DNA from 4 places in the Azonexus caeni genome. Region 1 is predicted to be linked to each of the others. Evidence: predicted binding sites of a transcription regulator. Region 1 holds the regulator's gene; each other region holds the start of a gene.
The links. Region 1 encodes sigma-54, which starts transcription at its own class of promoters, with help from an activator protein. Its sites were predicted from a motif close to TGGCACGCTTNCTGCTNA; they were not measured.

Region 1 (4,503 bases):
AAATCGAGGCCAAGATCCGCGAGGCCGCCGCCGCCAAGGTGCTCAAGCCGACCCGTTCCGCCGCTGGAGATGACTGAACTGCGCAATCGCGCCCTGCAACTTCTGGCCCGGCGGGAGCACAGCCGGGCCGAACTGCATGCCCGACTGGCCACCCAGGCCGAGTCCGGCGAGGCGCTGCTGGCGGTGCTCGATGCCCTGGAGCAGCAGGGGCTGCTGTCCGACGATCGCTATGCCAGGCAACGCGTGGTCGCCCATGCCGGGCGCTACGGCAATGCCCGTCTGCGGCAGGAACTGAAGCAGCGCGGTATCGGCGAGAGCGAGATCGAAGCGGCGCTGCCGGAAGCGGGCGATGAAGTAGAGCGCTGCCGGGCAATCTGGGCCAGGAAGTTCGGTCAGCCGCCGGAAACACCGGAAGCGCGTGCAAAACAGACGCGTTTCCTGCAGTATCGCGGCTTTTCCCATGAAGCGATCCGCCATGTCCTGCGTGGAGTCGAAGACGAATGAGCCTGCCGTCAGCCACCCTGTCCGCCCATAACCTCAAGAAGCGCTACAAGGCGCGGACCGTCGTCGAGGATGTTTCCTTCGAAGTCAGGTCAGGTGAGGTGGTCGGTCTGCTTGGCCCGAACGGCGCCGGCAAGACTACCTGCTTCTACATGGTCGTCGGGCTGGTGGTCGCCGACGGCGGCGAGGTCTATATCGACGAGGAGCGCCTGACGCATCAGGCGATGCATGCCCGCGCTAGGCTCGGGCTCTCCTATCTGCCACAGGAAGCGTCGGTGTTCCGCAAGTTGAACGTCGAGGAAAACATCCAGGCGGTGCTCGAACTGCAGAAGCTGTCGCCCACCGAGATCGCTGCCCGTCTTGAGGAGTTGTTGAGCGAACTGCACATCGGCCATGTCCGCCACGTCAATGCGGCGGCGCTTTCCGGCGGCGAGCGGCGGCGCGTCGAGATTGCCCGGGCGCTGGCGACCAACCCGCGCTTCATTCTGCTCGACGAACCCTTTGCCGGTGTCGACCCGATCGCCGTGCTGGAAATCCAGAAAATCATCCGTTTCCTCAAGGAACGCGGCATCGGCGTCCTGATTACCGACCATAATGTTCGCGAGACCCTCGGCATCTGCGATCACGCGGTGATCATCAATGCCGGCCATGTCCTGGCTTCTGGACGGCCGGAAGAAATTGTCGACAACGAAAGCGTGCGCAAGGTATATCTGGGTGAACATTTCCGGCTTTGACCTCTTCGTGACCAGACCATTTCCGCAATGAAACCGGCTCTCCAGCTCAAACTCTCGCAACATCTCGCCCTGACGCCGCAACTGCAGCAGTCGATCAAGCTGCTGCAACTGTCGACGGTCGAGATGCAGCAGGAGATCGAACGCTACCTGCTGGAAAATCCGATGCTGGAGCGTGACGACGACGGCCCGACGGAATCGTACGCGGCCGCCCAGCAATTCGATTCACCGGACAAGACGAGCCAGACGGATAACACTGCTGCGCCGGAAAGCCGCGAGGACGTCCAGGGCGAGCCGCCGATGACGCCTGACGACGTCGACGACGACCGCTGGTCGAGCGATGCCGGCACCTTTACCGGCGCCGGGCGCGACGAGGACGACGATACCGACCCGCAGGACAGTCACGCGGCCAATGTCAGCTTGCGCGAGCATCTCGGCTGGCAACTGGGGATGACCCAGATGTCGGAACGCGATCGCAGTCTGGTCCGTTTCCTGATTGAGGCGCTCGACGACGACGGTTACCTGGCGACGCCGCTCGAGGAACTCTGGGAAACGCTGCCCGCCGAGTACGAAGTCGAACTCGAAGAACTCGACATCGCCCTGCGCCACATCCAGAACTTCGATCCGACCGGTGTTGGCGCCCGCGATCTGCGCGAGTGTCTGCTGCTGCAGCTCAAGGTCGAGGAAGATTGCGCCGAGCGGACGCTGGCCATGGCCATCGCCGACAAGCACCTGGAACTCCTGGCTGCCCGTGACTTTGCGCGGATCCGCCGGCTCACCGGTTGCGACGACGAAATCCTCAAGGGCGCCCACGAGCTGATCACCAGCCTCAATCCGCGGCCGGCTGCCGGCTATTCGCAGATTGAAGCCCGTTACATCACGCCCGATGTCATCGTCAAGAAACTCAAGGGCAAGTGGACGGCCTACATCAACCCCGATGCCTACCCTCGCCTGCGTATCAACCGTTTGTACGCGGAAATCCTCGCCAAGCAGCGGCGCGGCAACGGCAACCTGAGCGGCCAGCTGCAGGAAGCGCGCTGGCTGATCAAGAACGTCCAGCAGCGTTTCGAGACCATCCACCGCGTCACCCAGGCCATCGTCGACCGCCAGCGCCAGTTCTTCGAGCACGGCGAAGTCGCGATGCGGCCGCTGGTCCTGCGCGAGATCGCCGACCTGCTCGGTCTCCACGAATCGACCATTTCACGCGTCACGAGCCAGAAGTACATGGCGACGCCGCGGGGAATTTTCGAGCTCAAATACTTCTTTGGCAGCCACGTATCCACCGATACTGGCGGTGCCTGTTCTGCCACCGCCATCCGTGCCCTGATCAAGCAATTGATTTCGGCCGAGGATGGCAAGAAGCCCTTGTCGGATAGTCAATTATCCGAAATACTAGGCCAGCAGGGAATCGTCGTTGCCCGACGCACGGTCGCCAAATACCGCGAATCGTTGAACATCCCGCCGGTCAATTTACGAAAGACCCTGTAGAGAGAGGAGAAAAAATGAATCTGCAAATCAGCGGTCATCACATTGAAGTCACCCCGGCGCTGCGCGAATACGTCGAGAACAAGCTGGAACCCGTCCTGCGTCACTTCGACAAGGTTACCGGCGTCAGCGTCGTGCTCTCGGTTGAAAAGCTCAAGCAGCAGGCGGAAGTCACCCTGCACGTGCCGGGCAAGGATATCCATGTCGAGGAAGCCGGCGACGATCTCTACGCGGCGATCGATGCGATGTTCGACAAGCTCGACCGTCAGGTCCAGAAATACAAGCAGAAGGTGCAGGATCACCACCGTGGTGAAAAGCCGTCGCAGCACCTAGAAGGCGAATAAGCCGGCCCTGACCGCAGTCGTTTCCGGCTGCGGTCTCTTTGCTTCAACACTCTCCCATGAACCCCTTAGACAACATTCTGACTGCCGACCAGGTCCTGCTTGATTTGGATGCGAGCAGCAAGAAACGTGTTTTCGAACAGGCCGGGATGCTTTTCGAAAGTCGTCTCGGCATGGCCCGTACGCAGATTTTCGACAGCCTGTTTGCCCGTGAGAAGCTGGGCTCCACCGGCCTCGGCCAGGGTATCGCGATCCCGCACGGCCGCATCAAGGGCCTGAAACAGGCGGCTGGTGCGCTGATCCGGCTGGCCACGCCGATTCCCTTCGACTCGCCGGACGGCCGACCGGTAACCCTGCTTTTCGTCCTGCTGGTACCGGAACAGGCGACCGAGGAACATCTGCAGATCCTGTCCGAGCTGGCGCAACGCTTCTCCGATCGCGCTTTCCGCGAAGCCCTGCTGGCAGCTCCCGACGTAGCGACCGTTCTCTCCCTGTTCAAGAAATCCTGATTCCGCGCCGTGCGCCACATCAGCCTTGAGCAGCTATATCAGGACAACCGCGAGCAGTTGCTGTTCAACTGGGTGGTCGGTCAGCGCGCCGACCGCCGGGTCGAACTGAAGGCGGCCAGCAATTACGGCGCCGACGTCGTCGGGCACATCAACATCATCCACCCGGAACGCCTGCAGGTCATGGGGCAGGCCGAGTACGACTGGGCGATGCGCATCGGCGAACGCCGTTTCGGCCAGTTGTTCAGTGACCTGCTGTCGGCCAGGACGCCGGCGATGATCGTCGCCGACGGACTCAAGCCGCCTGATTTCGTGCTCGAAGCCTGTCGCCTGGCCGATGTGCCGTTGATCCTCTCGCCCAAGCACTGTTCGGCTGTCATCGATCACCTGCGCATCTATCTTTCCGCCCGCCTCGCCGACACGGTCAGCCTGCACGGTGTGTTCATGGACGTGCTCGGCATGGGCGTGCTGATCACCGGCGATTCCGGGGTCGGCAAGTCGGAACTGGCGCTCGAACTGATTTCCCGCGGCCATGGCCTGGTGGCCGACGATGTCGTGGAAATGGCGCGCATTGCACCGACCACGATCGAGGGCCGCTGCCCGGGCATGTTGCGCGATTTTCTCGAGGTACGTGGGCTTGGGCTGCTCAACATCCGGACCATCTTCGGTGAAACGGCGTCGCGCCGGAAAATGAAGCTGAAGCTGATCGTCCATCTGCAGCGGACGATCGCTGCCGAAGATGCGCCACGCTTGCCGCTCGATGCCCAGACTCAGGAAGTGCTGGGCGTTCCGGTGCGCAAGGTGGTGATTCCCGTCGCCGCCGGGCGCAACCTGGCGGTACTTCTGGAAGCGGCGGTACGCAACACCATCCTGCAGTATCGCGGGATCGATTCGATGCAGGATTTCATTGACCGGCAGAGCCGGGTGATGAACGACGAA
Region 2 (4,503 bases), on a different contig from region 1:
GTTCTGGCCGATCAGGTTGGCGACCATTTCGACGAACTGGGCGCGTTCCTCGAGCAGCCCGTCTTCCGGCGCTTCCGGCTGGACCGCGAGAACGCCCTGCAGGTTGCCGCCGACCTTGATCGGCACGGCGATGAAGGGCAGTTCCGGCTCGTAGATGCGCATCCGGTTGAGGAAGCGCGGCTCGTCGGCGACGCGCATCAGCTTGATGCTGCGCGGCCGCTCCAGGATCAGGCCGATGATGCCTTCGCCCGGTCCGTACTGGGCGGTGTCGGCGTCCGGGCCGTCCGGGTTGTAGATGGTATGGACGGCGAGCTTGCCGCTTTCGGCATCGACGACGCCGATCAGGCCGCGCGTCAGCCCGGCTTCCTCGTGCAGCACGCGCAGCACTTCGCGCAGCGATTCGCGGAAGTTGAGCGACCGGCTCAGTTCCCGGCTCACCGCATAGAGCGCGGAAAGGAGCAGGATGTTGAGTTCGTGCGTGCGGCAGAAGCCGCCTTCCGGGGGGCAGTCGTCGGCGTTGTGGATGGTGTGGTGTTCCTGCATGCTCATGGTCCTGATCAGATCGGGTCGCCGTCGACGCGGAATTCGACGATGGCGGCGCAGCCGCCGCTCGGGCTCTCGTCGAGATCGATGATGCCGCCGTGGTCGGCGACCACCTGCTGGGCGCGCGACAGGCCGGTGCCGATGTGCTTGCCGCTGCCGTTCTTGGCCGTGAAGAAGGGTTCGAAAGCCTTGTGCCGCCACTCCATCGGGATGCCGGGGCCGCTGTCGAGGACCGAGACGCGGATGCAGTCGTCGATCACCTCGCTCTTGATCTGCAACTCGCGGCGCGGCCAGCCCTTGACGTTCATCGCTTCGATCGCGTTCTCGACCAGCGCCTTGAACAGCATGCGCAGTTGCAGCGGTCGCCCGGGCAGCGGCGGCAGCACTGCCGACGGCTGCCAGTCGACGGTGATGCCGGCCTTGAGCAGGCGCGCCGTACACACTTCGAGAACGTCGCGCAGGATTTCGTTGAGATTGACCCGCACCACCATTTCCTGCGGGCTCTGCGGAATCACCTGGCGCAGCGACTCGACGTGTTCGCGGCTGGTTTCCAGCACATGGCGCAGCATCTCGGCGCTGCCCGGGTCGCGCCGCTGCAGCACGGCGATCGCCGACGCCATCACGTTGAGCGGTTCCTCGAGGCGGAAGACGGCGGCCGACAGGCCCTCGCGGATCGCCGCCGTGCGTTCCTCGTCGGCCAGCGAGGCCTTCAAAGCGGCGCCCTTGGCGCGCTCCTGTTCCTCGCGCAGGTTGGTGATGTCGGAAATCACCAGCAGCAGGCCGGGCTGGCCGGCGGCGCAGAAATAGCTGTCGGCGCAGTCGTTGTGCATCTCGATCGCCGAGGCGCTGACCGACAGCCAGCGGGCGCGGCCGACCGGGCTGTCGAGGCGCATCTCGCGGTTGGTGAATTCGCAGCGCCGGATGTCGCCGGCCAGCGCCTCGTACCATTCCGGCGCCAGCGCATCGAGCAGGCGGTGCGCCGGTTCCTTGGCGCGCATGTCGGTGACCAGCTTCTTGTATTCCTGGTTGTCGAGGACGACGCGGCCGGCCGGGTCGAGCAGCGCGAAGGCGACCGGTGCCGCATCGACCACCGATTCGATCAGGTGCTTGTGGTTGCGTAGCGAACGCTCAAGCCGGTGTAGTTCGGTGACGTCGCGGTGCATGCCGAGGAAGTGGGTGATTTCGCCAGCGGCGTTGTGCACCGGCGTGATCGACACTTCAGCAAGGTAGGTGCCGCCGCACTTGCGCTTGTTGAGCAGCTTGCCCGACCACGGCTGGTGCGCCTGCAGCGCGGTCCACATTTCCTGGTAGAGCTCGCGCGGCGTGGTGTGGTTGGAAAGCACCGATTCGTTGAGGCCGACGATTTCCTCGGCGCTGTAGCCGGTGATCCGGCTGAAGCTGTCGTTGGCGTAAAGGATGCGTGCCTTCGGGTCGGTGATCGAGATCGCCAGATCGGCCTGGCTGACCGCCTGGCGATAGACGTCGGGCGGCAGGAGATCCTTCAGGTCCTGAAGGCTGGGCGTCTCGGGTTGAGTCTGGGCCGGCATGGGGTACTCCGCAGGGGCGTCAAAAACGATGCGGTGTTTAAAGCAGGTTTCGTGCCGCACCCTGCGGATTTTCTGAAATGCACGGTTTGGCGGGGCTTGGGCGGGAATTCGACAATTTTCCTGTGGGCTTTGCGACAAAGTGTTGCGGAGAAAACGCACCACTTTGGTGTGCGCTCTGGAAAATGGGCACGGAATGGCCCGCCCAGGGCCTTGGCGATGGATGGCACGGCTTATGCAGTACTGGCGGTGATCTTCCTTTCGAGACTTCCGTCCATGAGCGAAATCCTCTTATTGCTGCTCTCCACCGCGCTGGTCAATAACGTGGTGCTGATCAAGTTCCTCGGCCTCTGCCCGGTGATGGGCGTCTCGAAGAGCGTGGACAGCGCCTTCGGCATGGGCCTGGCGACGACCTTCGTCCTGGTGCTCGCCAGCGCCGCTTCGTGGATGCTCGACAACTGGTTGCTGCAGCCGCTTGGCCTCGGCTACCTGCGCATCCTTTGCTTCATCCTGGTGATCGCCTCGGTCGTGCAATTCACCGAGATGTTCATCAAGAAGTCGAGTCCTGGCCTCTACCAGTCGCTCGGCATCTACCTGCCGCTGATCACCACCAACTGCGCCGTCCTTGGCGTTGCGCTGCTCAACGTGCAGCAGCAGTTCAGCCTGTTCAAGAGCCTGCTCTACGGCTTCGGTTCGGCGCTCGGCTTCACGCTGGTGCTGCTCATCTTCGCCGGCCTGCGCGAACGCGTCGCGCTGGCCCGGGTACCCGCCGCCTTCGCCGGGGCGCCGGTCGCCTTCGTCACGATCAGCCTGCTGGCCCTGGCCTTCATGGGCTTTTCCGGCCTCAACGTCTGAAAAGGAGGAATCCGATGATCGCCGCCATCCTCAGCCTGACCCTGCTCGGCGCCGCGCTCGGTGTCGTGCTCGGCCTTGCCAACCGCGTCCTCAAGGTCGAGGGCAATCCCGTCGTCGAAGAACTGATCGCCATGATGCCCGGCTCGAACTGCGGCCAGTGCGGCTTCCCGGGTTGCCCCGGGGCGGCCGAGGCGATCGTCGCCGGCACGGCGCCGCCGACCTGCTGCCCGCCCGGCGGCAAGGCGTTGGCTTCGGCGATTGCCGCCAAGCTCGGCATCACCGTCGATCTTTCGGCGCTCGGCGACGACGGTCCGAAGATCGCCGTCGTCGCAGAAGAACTCTGTATCGGCTGTTGCCGCTGCTCCAAGGTGTGCCCGACCGACGCCATCATCGGCGCCGCCAAGCAGGTACATAACGTCTTCCGCGAGGCCTGCACCGGTTGCTCGGCCTGCGTCGAGAAATGTCCGACCGAGGCGCTGCTCATGAAGCCGGTCCCGGTCACCCTGCAGCATTGGGTGATGCCCAAGCCGCTGACTGCGTGAGAGCGAAAACCATGGGCTTCATGAATCTGTTCAAGCATGTCCTCGGCGACGACTGGGGCGTCCATCCGGAAGATCACAAGCGGCCGGCGGCCGATCGCCCGGTGCGCACGATGCCGGTGCCGGCCAGGCTCTTCCTGCCGCTGCAGCAGCATCTCGGGGCGCCAGCGCGGCCGGTCGTGCTGGTCGGCCAGAAAGTGAAGAAGGGCGAGCTGATCGCCGAGGCGCAGGGCATGATCTCGGCGCCGCTGCACGCGCCGACCTCGGGCAGCATCGCCGCCGTCACCGAAATCACCGCGCCGCACCCCTCCGGTCTGAGCCTGCAGGCGATCATTCTCGAAGCCGACGGCCTTGACGAATGGGGCGAGCTGCACGGCTGCGCCGATCCCTTCGCGCTGGACCCGGCGGAAATCGGCAAGCGGGTCGCCGCCGCCGGCGTCGTCGGCCTGGGCGGTGCCGCCTTCCCGTCAGCGGTCAAGCTCAACGGCGCCTCGCGTTCCAAGGTGACGACGCTGATCATGAACGGCGGCGAGTGCGAACCCTACCTGTCCTGCGACGACCGCCAGATGCGCGACCATGCGGCGGCCATCGTCGACGGTATCCGCATCATGCTCCACGCCACCGGCGCCGCTGTCGCCCTGGTCGGCATCGAGGACAACAAGCCGGAAGCCATCGCCGCCATGCGGGCCGCCGCCGCCGGTGTCGACAAGGTCGAAATCCGGCCGGTGCCGGCGCGCTACCCGATGGGCTCGGAAAAACAGCTGGTGCAGGTGCTGACCGGCAAGGAAGTGCCGGCCGACGGCCGCACCTTCGACATCGGCGTCATCGTCCATAACGTCGGCACCGCGCTCGCCGTGCGCGCCGCGATCCGCGAAGGCAAGCCGCTGATCTCGCGCCTGCTGACGGTCAACGGCAACTGCGCCAGCGAACCGGGCAACATCGAGGTGCGCATCGGCACCCTGGCCGAGGAAGTGCTGGCCTTCGCCGGCGGCTTGAAGGGCGACGGCCTCGGCCTCGCCCGC
Region 3 (4,503 bases), on a different contig from region 1:
AAATCGCCGACAAGGTGAAGGTCTTCAAGGCGGAGTCGGAAAAGCACAAGCGCCTGCATCGCCGGCTGCGTTACGCGGTCTTCCTGCTGACTTCGCTGTCGGCTCTGCTCGCCGGGCTGGCACTGAAATTTCCGGAGTCCGCCGCGGCGATCAGCGTCGTCATCCTGCTGGTTTCCGCCGGCAGCGGCGTGTTGAGCTCGGTCGAAGGCCTGCGCAAGCCTGCCGAACTGTGGATACACGAGCGCATGACCTACTACGCGCTGATGGATCTGCAACGCGAGGCGGCTTTCGTCCTCGACGAGGCAAGTCCGCCGGAACTGGTCGAAAAATACTTCTTCCGCCTGCAGGAAATCCTCGGCGCCTCCAACGACAAGTGGAACCGGCAGATCGTCGGCAAGTGCGAGACACAGGCAGCGGACGCCGCCGGCGCGGACCGACCGGCGCCGGCAAACGACTGAAGCCGGTTCAGGCCGCCAGCGCCGTTCCCGAAACGCCTTTCGCCCACGGCGCCGGTTTCCTGACCGCGGCCCACACCGGGCTTTCCATCGACAGCGCCAGTTGGCGGGCGAGTTCGCTCATGCCGGCGTAGCCGGCGTAGCCGAATTCGCGCTCCTGGTTGATGTCGAGGAAGGGAATGCGCGCCTTCAGTGCGGTGTACAGGTTGCGCCCCCCGGCAATCAGGATGTCGGCCTTATATTCGTGATAGGTCGACAACAGGGCCTTCGGGCTGCCGTCGTCGATCATCTTGGTGTCCTCGCCCATCAGTTCGCGGATGCGCGCCTTGTCCTCTTCGGTCGATTTCTTGGTGCCGGTGGCGACCACCTTCATGCCGAGATCCTGCAGCGCCGAGACGATGGACCACGACTTGACGCCGCCGGTGTAGAGCAGGACGCGCTTGTCCTTGAGGCGCGCGCGCCAGGGTTCGAGGGCGGCGTGCGCCGTGGCTTCCTCGCGGGCGATCACCGTCTCGGTACGGGCGATCAGGTCGGGGTCGCCGATCAGCCGGGCGAAGTCGCGCAAGGCATTGGAAACGTCCTGGACGCCGTAGAAGCTGCCCTCGAAGTAGGGCTGGCCGTAGTTTTCCTGCATCTTGCGAGCGACGTTGAGCAGCGCCTTGGCGCAGACGACCATGTTCACCTTCGCCCGGTGCATGGTCTGCACCTCGTGGAAGCGGGAATCGCCGGACAGCGTGCACAGGATGCGGTAGCCGAGTTCGTCGAACAGCGGTGCGACGTGCCAGAACTCGCCGGCGATGTTGTACTCGCCGATCAGGTTGATGTCGTAGGTCGGCAGGCCGTCCGGGCGCGGCTTCGCCGGTTCCGGTTCGCGCGTGCCGATGACGTGCTTGAACATCGCTTCGCCGGCCAGGCGGTTGCCGAGGTTCTTGGTACCGTAGAAACCGGCCGCGTCGACCGGCACCACGGGCACGCCCCAGCGTTCGGTGGCGGCCTTGCAGACCGCCTCGATGTCGTCACCGATGAGCGCGGTGACGCAGGTGTTGTAGATGAAGACGGCGGCCGGCGCATAGCTGTCGACGGCCTGCTTGATCGCATGGAACAGGCGCTTTTCGCTGCGCCCCATGACGACGTCGGTTTCCGACAGGTCGGTGGTCATGCCGATCTTGTACAGGGTGACGCCGGAGGAGCGCGCGCCGCGGTTATCCCACGAAGAACCGGCGCAGGCGATCGGCCCGTGTACGATGTGGGCGACGTCGGCGATCGGCAGCAGCGCGATCTGCGCGCCGTCGAAGGCGCAACCGCCAGCCGTGGCGCCGGGCTTGGGCTTGGCACAGCCCGACTTTTCCTTGTGGTTGTGGCTGCAGGCGGGCTCGTCGAGCAGGGCCTGGATTTCGCTGGTTTTCATGCGCTTCTCCGGTAGTCCGCAGACTACTCAGCAAGATGGGTGCCACGCGCCAAGCCACTGATTTTCAACAATAAGCAACCAAACCAGGCTTGTCGCCTTTGCGACAAGCCTGGTGCTTGCTCAGACGCGCAGGCTGGCGCCGAGCTTTTCCAGCAGCTTGGGGCCGAGCCCCTTGACCCGCAGCAGCTCGGCGACCGAGGCGTAAGGACGGCCGGCGACGATGGCCGCCGCGACGGCGCGGCTGAGCCCCTTGAGCGCTGCCAGTTCTTCGACGCTCGCCGCGTTGACCGAGACCGTGGCGGCCTGCGCCGCGACAGCCGGCGCTTTCGCTGCCTTCTTCGCCGCCGGCTTGGCAGGCGAGGCGGTCGGCGCTGGTGCCACAGCGGCGGATGCCACCGCTGCGACCAACGGCAGGTTGCGGTAATCGCGCGTCAGGTAGCCGCTTGCCGTCCATTCGCGCAGCATCACGGTCAGCGCCGCGCCGGCCGGGTCGACCGCCGGCACCGTGTAGCGGCAATCCGACCAGGCCTCACCGCCGGCCAATTGACCGAGGACCAGGCTGGCCACCGGCGTGCCGGTCCAGGCGCCACCGGCGTAGGGGCTGTCCAGCGCCCACACTTCGAGCGCCAGCGTGCCGCTGAGATTGTCGGCGGCACGCGGGTTGGCGATGCTTTCGATGACGATCTCGGCGAGCCCATCGGCGATCCGGCAGTCGAGCGCGCCGCCCAGCGTCGGCTGGACGAAGTACTGGGGCGTCGGATAGATCGCCAGGTCGCGGACCTCGACGCCACCATCGGTGTCACCGGAAACCAGCATCAGCGCCATCGTGAAGGCGTCGTGTCCGGCCGGCGGCAAGGCAGCAACGCAGGCATCGACATTGAAACAGCCGGGCAACGGCTGCAGCGGAAATTCGCCGACCTTGACGCCGGCCGGTGCGCGCTCGGCAAATCCGGCGCCGCTCGCCCACAGTTGCAGCGACCAGGTGCTGCCATCCTGCAGATCGCTGGCGGCGAGCGTGACTTCGGCGTTGAGATGGACGCTATCGCCAGCGAAGCGATAGCCATGGTTGGCACCGAGGGCGGTAGCCGGGGACGAGGTTGCGGACACGGTCTTCTCCGGGAAAAAGGCCGCGCATTATAGACCGCAAAATATTTAAATCAATCAATCGCTTAAGGCGATTTTTTATGCACAATGAAGGTGCATCCAAAAAACCTCGCTTGTCGCAAAAACGACAGATGGCCGGTTTCCCGGCCATCCGGATTCACAGCGCCTGGAAGGCGAAGATTGCCATGCAGGTCGGCGGGAAGGCGGCCAGGAAGAGGCCGACGAAACTGATCGACTCGTCGTCGAAATAGCCCTTGAGGATGGCGACGCCGGCCGGGTTCGGCGCGTTGGCGATGACCGTCAGGCCACCGCCGGTCACCGCGCCGGCGACGATCGCGTACTTGAACTCCATCGACACGCCGTCAACCAGCGAGGCCAGGTAGGTCAAGGCGGCGTTGTCGGTCACCGCGGTCAGCGCGGTGGCCAGGAAGTAGAGCACGGTCGGCTCGACCCCGGTCAGCGCCGCCTGCAGCCACCATTGCTGCAAGCCACCGAGGACCACCAGGCCGGCGAGGAAGAAGGCGACCATCAGGCCTTCGCGCAGGATCAGCCGCTCCTGGTGCCGCTTGTAGGCTTCGGTGTAGCCGAGGAAGAAAAGGAACAGGCCCATGAAGACCACGGCATGGTGGGCAAAGAGGACGACGCCGACGAGGAAGATGACGTGCACCGAAGTCACCGCCACCGGCACCACTGAGCCGCTTTTGCCACCGAGCGCGCCCTTGCCGGAAAGTTCCTGGCGGAACATCCAGGTCAGCACAGCGGCGTTGGCGAAGACGGCGACGGCGGATTTCCAGCCGAAATGGGAAATCATGAACAGGGTGTCCCATTGCCACTTGGCGGCGACCATCAGCACCGGCGGCGCCGCGAAGTGGGTCAGCGTGCCGCCGATCGAGACGTTGACGAAGAGGACGCCGATGGTCGCGTACTTGAGGCGGGTCGACAGCCCTTGCTGGAAGAAACGGTCGCGCAGCATCAGCGCCGCCAGCGTCATCGCCGCCGGTTCCGTGATGAAGGAGCCGAGCATCGGCACCACCGCCATGCACAGGAAATAGGTGGATAGCGCCCGGTTCATCGGGATCATCGCCGCCGCCTGCTGGATCAGCGCCGCGACGGCGACCAGGATCGGCCGGCTGGCGGCCATCACCATGATCACGAAGACGAACATCGGCTCGGTGAAATTGCGCCCTTCCAGGTAATGCACCGCGGCATTCTGCCCGGACAACAGGAACAGCGAGGCGATCAGGACGAAAGCCCAGAAACCGAACACCACCTCGACCTCGGCGAGCAGGTGCCAGAGCCCGGCATGGCGGGGATTGATGTGGGCGAGATGAGCGAAGAATTTGGTGGAGAAGGTGTGCAGCACGGCGATCGCGAAGATCACCGTGGCGACGATTTCCGGGGCACCAATCCCGCCGCCGGCAGCAGCGGGTGGCGCGATTTCGGAACTGGCGAAGGCCAGGGCAGGCAGAGACAACAGGGACAGCGCGAGAAAACGTAGCATGGTGGATGGCGACCAGGAAATATTAGGAAAACCGG
Region 4 (4,503 bases), on a different contig from region 1:
TGCGCGCTACGCCCTTTGGTTTCATCAATGAATCGATCCGGATCCAAACTTAGGATATCTGTCAGAAGGGGGTCATGCTCGAGTGTCGTCACATGATCCAAAAGGCGGGAAATCGCAGGCTTCCAAAAAATATGATCAAAGTGCTTTGAGAACAAGGCCCGGCTAATTTTGGGAAGATCATGATCGGCATTCCATAGAACATTATTTTGCTTGTCATCGGGAATGACATCCCCTGTCCAGGAAAACGCTGACTTAACCCGCTTGCCGTACTCGTATTCTGGCTGTGCTTGGAATTCGCTTAAGTACAGCATTCGAAATGAATCAAGGCGACCAACAAGCGCTGCACATCCGTTTTCAAGCAGTACCCGGGCACAGAAGGGTCCATAACTTAGGGTATCGTCGGTGGCGTCGTCAGCAAGAAACCTTACCGCACGAGACGAAAATCCCTTGATTGAGCTCGAAAGCTGATTAAGTGCGATACCAGCTGTCCCATCTGCACCATCGCCGCATAGTAAAAGTGCCAATTCGTTCATAGGAAAAGGGTTTTACGCATGCTGAGTCTCGGCGGTAGGAGGAAAAGCAACTCTCAGCCAGTGCTGAACCCGACTAAGAAGGGACTTAAAGGAAGTCATGGGGTAATTTTGCCATTGTACTGCGGTTGGATTTCGCATGCATCGGCTGAGAAAGTCAATCATCATCGCTATTGATTGCCCGAAGATCCATGTGCTGCGGGATTAATGACTGTACCCGCTGCTTAACGGACCTTCGCGGGACTCTGTCGTGCTGTCCGCTTCGGCCGAGGACTTGCCAAAGGGTTTGCCTGCCCCCCCCAGTTCGGAGCTGACTGCATAATGAACCAAGGCCTGCTTTTCAGGCAGGCCTTGTTGGGTTTCAGTTTCCGACGGAAATCATTTTCTGCGACGGACTTGATTTTCCGCCTTCAGAACCGCCTCACCAGCTCGCCTCGCGTTCCGGCGTTGCGGTGATCTTGTGGATGCTGAGGTCGGCGCCTTCGTATTCTTCTTCCTGGTCGAGGCGCAGGCCGAAGACTTTCTTCAGCAGGCCATAGACGGCGAAGCCGCCGGCCAGGGCGATGGCGATGGCGAGCAGGGTCATCAGCAGTTGCGGCATGAAGGCGACGCCGCCGGCGCCGCCCAGCGCCTTGCTGCCGAAGATGCCGGCGGCGATGCCGCCCCAGGCGCCGCACAGGCCGTGCAGCGGCCAGACGCCGAGGACGTCGTCGATCTTCCAGCGGTTCTGGGTCAGCGTGAACATGACGACGAACAGGGCGCCGGCAACCAGGCCGACGACCAGCGCGCCCATCGGGTGCATCAGGTCGGAGCCGGCGCAGACGGCGACCAGGCCGGCGAGCGGGCCGTTATGGACGAAGCCGGGGTCGTTCTTGCCGAGCACCAGCGCGGCGAGGATGCCGCCAACCATGGCCATCAGCGAGTTGATGGCGACCAGGCCGGAGATGTTCTCGATGGTCTGCGCGCTCATCACGTTGAAGCCGAACCAGCCGACGGTGAGAATCCAGGCGCCGAGGGCGAGGAAGGGAATCGACGAGGGCGGGTGCGCCGACATCCGGCCGTCCTTGGTGTAGCGGCCGTAGCGCGCGCCGAGGAGGAGCACGGCGGGCAGCGCGATCCAGCCACCCATGGCATGCACCACGACGGAGCCGGCGAAATCGTGGAAGGGCGCACCAAAAGTGGTCGTCAGCCAGTCCTGGATACCGAACATCTTGTTCCAGGCGATGCCTTCATAGAAGGGATAGACGAAGCCGACGAGCAGGAAGGTGGCGGCCAGTTGCGGGTAGAAGCGGGCGCGCTCGGCGATGCCGCCGGAGATGATGGCGGGGATGGCGGCGGCGAAGGTGAGCAGGAAGAAGAACTTGGTCAGTTCGTAGCCGTTCTTCTCCATCAGCGTATCGACGCCGCTGAAGAAGTGGATGCCGTAGGCGATGCCGTAGCCGACGAAGAAGTAGGCGATGGTCGAGATCGCGAAGTCGGTCAGGATCTTGACCAGCGCGTTGACCTGGTTCTTCTTGCGGACGGTGCCGACCTCAAGAAACGCGAAACCCGCATGCATGGCGAGCACCATGATGCCGCCGAGCAGGATGAAAAGAACATTGCTGCCGGAATGAAAGCTATCCATGAAAACCTCCAGAACGAATCCGGCCTGGAAAGCAAGCACCATTCCAGTGCATTATTTTCTTTTCAAATCAGGGCATTGAATTTTGCACCAAGTTGAAAAGCGCACCTCTATCGTGCATTGCGGGGCACACGCGCCCCGCAATCGTGCATTACCTCAGTCCAGCGGGTAGCCGCGCGGCAGCAGCACCCACATGCGGCCGCGCTGTTTCATGCGCCCGGCGAGGTTGCCGGCTTCCTTGCCGAAGCCCCAGAAGAAGTCGGCACGTACCGCACCGCGGATGGCGCCGCCGGTGTCCTGGGCGAGCATCAGGCGGTTCAGCGGCTGCGCCGAATTGGGGCGGGTGGTGGCGAGGAAGACCGGCGCGCCAAGCGGGATCGAACGCGGGTCGATGGCGATGCTGCGTTCGGCGGTGAGCGGCACGCCCAGTGCGCCGAGCGGGCCGTCGTCGCTGGCCGGCATTTCGCGGAAGAAGACGTAGCTGGGGTTGGCGTTGAGCAGTTCGTCGAGGCGCGCCGGGTTGGCCCGCGCCCAGGCCTGGATGCCCTGCATCGAGGCTTCTTCCAGCTTGAGGTCGCCACGGTCGACGAGCAGGCGGCCAATCGAGCGGTAGGGGTGGCCGTTCTGGTCGGCGTAATTGACCCGCAGCAGGCTGCCGTCGGGCAGGCGGATGCGCCCGGAGCCCTGGATCTGCAGGAAGAAGAGTTCGACCGCGTCATCGACCCAGGCCAGCGTCCTGGCCGGCAGGCGCTTGCCCTGGGCGGCGATCTCGCCGCGCGACCAGTAGGGGACGACCTTGTTACCCTCGATCCGGCCGCGCACGCGCTTGCCCTTGAGTTCCGGGAAGAGGTCGCCGAGTTCGACGGTCAGCAGGTTGTCCGGCACGCCATGCACCGGGTAAAGGTTGCGCTTGTCGCGCTGGCGGCTGCCCTGCAGCAGCGGTTCGTAGTAGCCGGTGATCATGCCTTCGACGGCGCTGCGGTCGTCGGTCGATACCGTGTAGGGCTGCATGACGTTCTCGAAGTAGCGGCGGATCGCCTCGGCGGACCGGGCGTCGACCTCGGCGGCGTGGGCGCAGGCCTGCTGCCAGGGGGCGCCGCCGGCGCGGCTGCGCAGCGCCTGGCAACTTTTCAGGAAGGGTTGCCAGGCGGCGCTCAGGTCGTCCTCCTGCCAGCCCGGCAGGTCGCTCCAGGCGGCCAGCGTGAACACCCGGCTGAACGCCGGGGCGGCCGGCTTTTCCGCGGCGGCCTCGGCGCAAGGCGGACAGTCCGGCGCCTTGGCCGCGCCTTCCGGCGAAACGGTACGCGGCGGCACGGCGCAAGCGGCCAGCGCCAGGGTGGCGGCGAGGATGGCGGTTTGGAGTTTTGACATGGCTTTGGTTAGAGTGATCGACTTTTCCCGAGTATACCTGTGACGATGATCGATCCTGCCCAACTCGAACGTTTGCTGAACCGCGCCGAACACGTCCTGTCCCGCCTCGAAGGCATCCTGCCGCCGCCCCCGGCACAGCCCGACTGGGCCGGCGCGGTGGCTTTCCGCTGGCGCAAGAGCGGCGGCCGCGGCTGGCTGCAGGGCGTCGCCCACCCGCACCCGATCCGCCTCTCCGACATCGAGACGGTCGACGACCAGAAGGCGCGCATCGTCGCCAACACCCGCCAGTTCGTCGCCGGCCACGGCGCCAACAACGTGCTGCTGACCGGCGCCCGCGGCTGCGGCAAGTCGTCGCTGGTGAAGGCGGTGCTCAATGAATTTTCAGCCGACGGCCTGCGCCTGATCGAGGTCGACAAGCACGACCTGGTCGACCTGCCGGACATCGTCGACCTGGTCGAAGGACGGCCCGAGAAGTTCATCATCTTTTGCGACGACCTCTCGTTCGAGGCCGGCGAGACCGCCTACAAGGCGCTGAAGTCGGTGCTCGACGGTTCGGTCGCGGCGCCGCCGGCCAACGTGCTGATCTACGCGACGTCCAACCGCCGCCACCTGATGCCCGAATACATGGCGGAAAACCTCGAGGTACAGCGCGTCGGCGACGAAATCCACCCGGGCGAGGCGGTCGAGGAAAAGGTCTCGCTGTCCGAGCGCTTCGGCCTGTGGATTTCCTTCTACCCCTTCTCGCAGGACGATTACCTGGCGGTCTTCGCGCACTGGGCGCGACAGTTCGGGGTCACCGAGACGGTGATCGCCGGCAGCGAGCGCGAGGCGCTGAACTGGGCGCTGTCGCGCGGTTCGCGCTCGGGCCGGGTGGCCTGGCAGTTCGCCCGCGACCTCGCCGGCCGCCAGCCGGAGGGCGGCGCGTGAGCGACATCGTTGAAGTCGCCGCGGCGGTGATGCTGCGCGCCGGCGGCAGCGAGT

Region 2: the regulator sigma-54 is predicted to act here: its motif matches at 2,130-2,147, upstream of nifL (nitrogen fixation negative regulator NifL).
Region 3: the regulator sigma-54 is predicted to act here: its motif matches at 1,891-1,908, upstream of nifE (nitrogenase iron-molybdenum cofactor biosynthesis protein NifE).
Region 4: the regulator sigma-54 is predicted to act here: its motif matches at 2,183-2,200, upstream of ACLIIZ_RS20065 (ammonium transporter).

What each region holds. Positions count from the first base shown of each region.
Region 1 is NZ_JBKJAD010000001.1:208,508-213,010, forward strand. Features, by position in the region: gene recA (recombinase RecA) at 1-77, shown strand, start outside; gene recX (recombination regulator RecX) at 70-504, shown strand; gene lptB (LPS export ABC transporter ATP-binding protein) at 501-1,235, shown strand; gene ACLIIZ_RS00920 (RNA polymerase factor sigma-54) at 1,263-2,720, shown strand; gene hpf (ribosome hibernation-promoting factor, HPF/YfiA family) at 2,735-3,061, shown strand; gene ptsN (PTS IIA-like nitrogen regulatory protein PtsN) at 3,118-3,567, shown strand; gene hprK (HPr(Ser) kinase/phosphatase) at 3,577-4,503, shown strand, end outside.
Region 2 is NZ_JBKJAD010000018.1:71,649-76,151, reverse strand. Features, by position in the region: gene nifA (nif-specific transcriptional activator NifA) at 1-549, opposite strand, end outside; gene nifL (nitrogen fixation negative regulator NifL) at 558-2,090, opposite strand; gene rsxA (electron transport complex subunit RsxA) at 2,364-2,942, shown strand; gene ACLIIZ_RS15710 (RnfABCDGE type electron transport complex subunit B) at 2,957-3,484, shown strand; gene rsxC (electron transport complex subunit RsxC) at 3,505-4,503, shown strand, end outside.
Region 3 is NZ_JBKJAD010000018.1:63,113-67,615, forward strand. Features, by position in the region: gene ACLIIZ_RS15665 (DUF4231 domain-containing protein) at 1-458, shown strand, start outside; gene nifE (nitrogenase iron-molybdenum cofactor biosynthesis protein NifE) at 466-1,863, opposite strand; gene ACLIIZ_RS15675 (ComEA family DNA-binding protein) at 1,984-2,970, opposite strand; gene ACLIIZ_RS15680 (putative Na+/H+ antiporter) at 3,125-4,441, opposite strand.
Region 4 is NZ_JBKJAD010000033.1:24,607-29,109, reverse strand. Features, by position in the region: gene ACLIIZ_RS20070 (hypothetical protein) at 1-533, opposite strand, end outside; gene ACLIIZ_RS20065 (ammonium transporter) at 952-2,154, opposite strand; gene mltA (murein transglycosylase A) at 2,308-3,522, opposite strand; gene ACLIIZ_RS20055 (ATP-binding protein) at 3,568-4,449, shown strand; gene ACLIIZ_RS20050 (Nudix family hydrolase) at 4,446-4,503, shown strand, end outside.